2 linked regions of the Minwuia thermotolerans genome follow. The protein of the gene in region 1 interacts with the protein of each later gene in a pairwise test. Links are inferred from orthologs where the notes say so. Each region holds a gene or a part of one and is shown on either strand. Other genes may lie near its edges.

Region 1 (2,953 bases):
GGATTCTTGATTTCGATCCGCCGCCGGCACAAGCTGCGCGCGCCATGGCCGAGATCGTGCAAATCCTGCGTTTTCCCGTAAAGGGCCTGTCGGGCCAGGAGCTCGACTCCGTCGACGTGTCGCCCGCCGGGGGCGTGCCGCTCGACCGCATGTTCGCGATTGCCCGGGGTTCCGCCATGGCGGGCGGCAAGGCGGTCGCCGATCTGGGCTGGAAGGACTGCCTGCAACTCAAGAACTGCCCGAAGCTTGCCTCTCTCGCCGCGGAATTCGACGCGGAGGAAATGGTGCTCACACTGAAGCGCCAAGGCCGCCAGGTGGCGCGCGGGAACCTCTCGCAGCCGGTCGGGCGGCAGCTCATCGAACAGTTCCTTTCCGCCTTTCTGGCCGACGAAATCAATGCGCCGCCGAAGATCGTCAGCGAGGAGGGCCAGATCTTCTCCGATGCCCGCGCGCCGGAGCTTTCGATCATCAACCTGGAGACGCTGCGCGACATCGAGCGGGTTCTGCGCCGGCCGCTCGACCCCCGGCGCTTCCGCGGCAATCTCTATGTCGACGGACTGCCCGCCTGGGCAGAGTTCGACTGGGTCGGCAGCGAACTCGACGCCGGCGGCGCGCGGTTGCGCATCACCCAGCGGATCGACCGCTGCGCGGCGACCAATGTCGACCCGGCGACGGGCGAAAGCGACATGCAGATTCCGAAAGTGCTGCAGTCCGGTTTCGGTCACATGGACTGCGGCGTGTTCGCCGAGGTGCTTTCGGCAGGCAGCATCCGGCGCGGCGACGCCATCGGCTGAGCCGGGCCCAGACAATCTGCGGCGCTCCGCTTGATTGCGTCCGGGGGCGCACGTATGTAACGCCACTCCGGCCCGAGAGAGGCTGGCTCCAATTCCCCGCAACCGAAAGGGTCTGATCATGGGCTATCGCGTCGCCGTCGTGGGCGCCACGGGCAATGTGGGCCACGAGATGCTGAACATCCTGGACGAGCGGATGTTCCCTGCCGACGAGGTCGCCGCTGTCGCCAGCCGCAAGTCGAAGGGCAAGGCGGTGTCCTTCGGCGACCGCACCCTGAAGACCCACGCGCTGGAAGAGTTCGATTTCGCCGGCTACGACATGGCGCTGTTCTCGGCCGGCGGCGACATAGCCCGGGAATGGGCGCCGAAGGCCGCGGCCAAGGGCTGCGTCGTCATCGACAACAGTTCCGCCTTCCGCATGGACCCCGATGTCCCGCTGGTGGTGCCGGAGGTCAATGCCGACGCCCTGGCCGGGTACACGAAGAAGAACATCATCGCCAATCCGAACTGCTCGACGGCGCAGCTCGTGGTCGCGCTGAAGCCCATTCACGACCGGGCGCGCATCCGCCGCGTCGTCGTCTCCACCTATCAGTCGACTTCCGGCGCGGGCAAGGCGGCGATGGACGAGCTGTTCAACCAGACCAAGGGCATCTACGTGAACCAGTCGCCCGAGCCGGCGGAGTTCACCAGGCAAATCGCCTTCAACGTCATTCCCCATATCGACATCTTCCTGGAGGACGGCTCGACCAGGGAGGAATGGAAGATGACGGTCGAGACCAAGAAGATCCTCGACCCCAAGATCCGGCTGACGGCGACCTGCGTCCGGGTGCCCACCTTCGTCGGCCATGCCGAGGCGATCAACCTGGAACTGGAAGAGCCGCTTTCGGCCGACGAGTGCCGCGAACTGCTGCGCGAGGCGCCGGGCTGCATGGTGGTCGACAGGCCCGAGGACGACCAGTACATCACGCCGGTCGACTGTGTCGGCGACTACGCGACCTTCATCAGCCGCATCCGCGACGACGGGACGATCGAGAATGGTCTGAACCTGTGGGTGGTCTCCGACAACCTGCGCAAGGGCGCGGCGCTGAACACCGTGCAGATCGCCGAGACCCTGGGCAGCCGCTTCCTGCGCAAGGCCGCCTGAGCCTCCGGGGGGCCGCAGACCAACGGAAAAGGCCGCGGCGTTGATACGCCGCGGCCTTCGTCTCCCGGTTTCCGGCAGACTTACTGGCCGGCGGGATCGTCGACCGCCTCGCCGGTCTCCTCGGCCGCCTCGTCCATGGCCTCGCCGGTTTCTTCGGCAGCCTGATCGATGGCGTCGCCGGTGTCTTCGGCGGCTTCGCCGAGCGCGTCGCCGCTCTCCTCGGCCGCCTCATCCAGAGCCTGACCGCTCTCCTGGATATCGGTGTCGACGGCCACGTCGTCGCCATCGCCGGTGTACATGATCACGGCGAAGATCGCGACGACCGCGATGACAGCGACCGCCAGGACCGCAGCGATGCCGCCGCCCTTGCCGTGCTTCGCGCCGCGGCGTTCGGCGGGATCGGTTGTTTCGTTATCGTGTTTGTCAGCCATTGCGGATTCTCCGTTCTTGTTGTCTTTCGTCGGCTGTCGGGATCATTCCGGGCGTCAACGGGGCCTTCGCCCGCGCACGATGCCGAAGATCAGCGACAGGATGAACAGGATCACGAAGATCACGAACAGGATCTGCGCGATGCCGGCGGACGCGGATGCGATCCCACCGAAACCGAACACGGCCGCGATGATCGCGATGATGAAGAAGAGCAGGGCCCAGCCCAACATGAGTTCGCCTCATTTCTGTTCTTGTACGTGGTCGTTCCCGGCGCCGAGGCCGGGTTTACCCGAGAGGTGGGGAGCCGCGGCGGCGGCCGCAGTGCCATCAATTGTCGCAGCGATCGCGGTGCGCCATCAGAGCGGGGCGTGCTGGCCCGGCACACCCCTGCCGATATCGACCCAGGCCGCGTTGATGGCCCTTATCCGGCCCATCGAGATCCGTTCGATATCGCGAACGGGCTCCAGATAATCGGCGTGATGGATGGTGTACTCGATCTCCCCGGCTTCGTTGCGCAGCGGCAGGCCGAAGGATTCGAGGCGGTCCCGGTCATGCTCCGATCCTTCCCTGCCCAGCACAGCGAGCAGGC
Region 2 (2,787 bases), on another replicon or contig:
GGATCTGAAGAGTAAGGCCGCCATCGTCACGGGTTCGGCGACCGGCGTCGGTGCGGCGACCGCGAAGCTGCTGGCCGCGCAGGGCTGCAACGTCGTCGTCAACTACACCAAGTCCAAGGCCGAGGCCGAGGAGACCATGGAGGCGTGCCGCGCCGAGGGCGTGAAGTCGATCGCCGTGCAGGCCAATGTCGCCGAGGACGACGACTGCAGGAAACTGGTCGACGCCTGCATCGGCGAGTTCGGCCGCCTCGATCACCTGGTCAACAATGCCGGGACCACGAAGTTCGTTGCCCATTCGGACCTCGATGGTCTGGACGCCGACGATTTCCGCTGGATCTACTCGGTCAACGTCGTCGGCCCCTACCAGATGATCAAGCACGCCGCGCCGCACATGCGCAAGAACGGCGGCAGCGTCACCAACGTCTCCTCCATTGCCGGCGTCACCGGCCTCGGCTCCTGCGTGGCCTATGCCGCCTCCAAGGGCGCGCTGAACACCATGACGCTGTCGCTGGCCCGCGCGCTGGGTCCGGAGATCCGCGTCAACGCCATCTGCCCGGGGATGATTCAGGGCAAGTGGCTGCGCGAGGGCATGGGCGAGGACCGCTATGACGGCTTCCTGCAGCACCAGCTGAAGACCAACCCGCTGCAGAAGGTCTCGACGCCGGAAGACAATGCCCGCGCGATCCTGATGTTCATCCAGGGTTCCGACCTGATCACCGGCGAGACGCTGCTGGTCGACGGCGGCTACCATCTGGGCTTCGCGCCCACCGTCGCGCGGTAATCCTCGACGACAGGTCGATGACTGGCGCCCCCGCCGCGTGCCGGGGGTCCGGTCGGCCGCCGCGCCGGCACGGTCGGAGCAGGATGCCCTGCTGAACCAGATGCCCGCACAAGCCTGCCCCTGACACTGTTCGGGGGGGCGGGCATGACATGAGGGATGGGGCCCTCCCCGCCACTTGACGCTCCGGCTGCGGCGACCTAACTCCATGCGGCTTCCGGAACTTTCGAGTAGAATTAGCCCATGGCCCTCTTGCCCATCATCACCGCGCCCGACCCGCGTCTGCGGGTGAAGTCCGAGCCCGTCGGGACCGTCGACGACGATCTCCGCCGGCTGATGGACGACATGCTGGAGACCATGTACGACGCCCCCGGCGTGGGCCTTTCGGCCATCCAGGTGGGCGTGCCGAAGCGGGTCATGGTGGTGGACTGCGCGGCGGACGACGCGGCGCCGGAGCCGATCCACCTGGTCAATCCGGTGATCCGGGAGGCGTCGCCCGACATGCGCGCCTACGAGGAAGGCTGTCTGTCGCTGCCCGAGCAGTACGCCGAGGTGGAGCGCCACGACCGCATCACCGTCGACTATCTCGACCGCGAGGGCCGGCCGCAGACGCTGGAGGCCGACGGGCTGCTGTCGACCTGCATCCAGCACGAGCTGGACCATTTCGACGGCGTGCTCTTCGTCGACCACATCTCGGCGCTGAAGCGATCCATGATCATGAAGCGGCTGAAGAAGGCGAAGAAGCTGAAGGCTGCGGGGTGACCGCCGCACTCCGCATCGTCTTCATGGGCACCCCGGACTTCGCGGTGCCCGCGCTCCGCGCGCTGCACGCGGCCGGCCACGAGATCGCCGCGGTCTATTCCCAGCCGCCGCGCGCCGCGGGCCGCAGGGGGCGGAAGACGATTCCCGGCCCGGTCCACGCCGCCGCCGAGGCGCTGGGGCTGAAGGTTCTGACCCCGGTGTCGCTGAAGAAGCCGGAAGCGCAGGCGGAATTCGCGGCGCACGAGGCGGACGTCGCCGTGGTCGCCGCCTACGGCCTCATCCTGCCGCAGGCGATTCTCGACGCGCCGCGGCTCGGCTGTTTCAACATCCACGCCTCGCTGCTGCCGCGCTGGCGCGGCGCGGCGCCGATCCACCGCGCGGTCATGGCTGGCGACGAAAAGACCGGCGTCACCATCATGCAGATGGACGCCGGCCTGGACACCGGCGACATGGCGCTGAAGGCGGAAACAGCCATCGGCCCGCGCGACACCACCCAGAGCCTGCACGATCGCCTGGGGGAGATGGGCGCGGCGCTTATCGTCGACGCGCTGCGGCGGCTGATCGAAGGCACTCTGGAACTGACGCCCCAGCCCGAAGATGGCGTGACCTACGCCGGCAAGATCGATAAGGCGGAGGCGCATATCGACTGGACCCGGCCGGTCGCGGAAATCGACCGGCTGATCCGCGGCCTCGCCCCCTTCCCCGGGGCGTGGTTCGAGCACGAGGGCGAGCGGATCAAGGTTCACATGGCGACGCCTGCCGCCGGCGCCGCCGAGGTCGCGCCGGGCGTGGTGGTCGACGAAGAACTCACTGTGCAGTGCGGCGACGGGCTGATCCGGCTGGAGGTGCTGCAGCGCGCCGGCGGCAAACCGATGGATGCGGCCACCTTCCAGCGCGGCCGCGCGATCCCCGCCGGCGCAGTGCTGGACTGATGCCGCGCTACCGCCTGGTGCTGGAATATGACGGCGCCGGATTCGTCGGCTGGCAGCGCCAGACAAACGGCCTCGCGGTCCAGCAGGTGATCGAGGAAGGCATCCACGCCTTCACCGGGGAAACAGTGACGGCGATCGCCGCGGGCCGGACGGACTCCGGCGTCCATGCGCTGGCCATGACGGTCCATGCCGATATCGCCCGGGAGATGCCGGCGTCCAGGATCCGCGACGCGCTGGCCCATCACGTCCGCCCGCACCCGGTGACCGTGCTCTCGGTCGAGGCCGTCCGAGACGGTTTCAGCGCCCGTTTCGACT

The links.
Region 2: the proteins of CWC60_RS15375 (region 1) and def interact in binary tests that used the Escherichia coli proteins (3 or more experiments, as listed by UniProt). The link is inferred for Minwuia thermotolerans from one-to-one orthologs.

What each region holds. Positions count from the first base shown.
Region 1 is NZ_PIGG01000047.1:25,984-28,936, forward strand. Bases 44-2,923 are described here. They hold CWC60_RS15375 (aspartate-semialdehyde dehydrogenase), read left to right. Parts: upstream 44-912; coding sequence 913-1,935; downstream 1,936-2,923. Other genes in these bases: CWC60_RS15370 (MOSC domain-containing protein), read left to right, coding at 45-794; CWC60_RS15380 (hypothetical protein), read right to left, coding at 2,016-2,366; CWC60_RS15385 (DUF1328 domain-containing protein), read right to left, coding at 2,421-2,594; CWC60_RS15390 (PAS domain-containing protein), read right to left, coding at 2,721-2,923. In the rest of the region: more of CWC60_RS15390, read right to left, coding at 2,924-2,953.
Region 2 is NZ_PIGG01000023.1:10,043-12,829, forward strand. What follows is about bases 67-2,780. They hold def (peptide deformylase), read left to right. Parts: upstream 67-1,021; coding sequence 1,022-1,540; downstream 1,541-2,780. Other genes in these bases: CWC60_RS04870 (SDR family NAD(P)-dependent oxidoreductase), read left to right, coding at 67-781; fmt (methionyl-tRNA formyltransferase), read left to right, coding at 1,564-2,472; truA (tRNA pseudouridine(38-40) synthase TruA), read left to right, coding at 2,472-2,780. Also shown: CWC60_RS04865 (MFS transporter), read left to right, coding at 1-15; more of CWC60_RS04870, read left to right, coding at 1-66; more of truA, read left to right, coding at 2,781-2,787. UniProt on the Escherichia coli protein: Removes the formyl group from the N-terminal Met of newly synthesized proteins. Requires at least a dipeptide for an efficient rate of reaction. N-terminal L-methionine is a prerequisite for activity but the enzyme has broad specificity at other positions.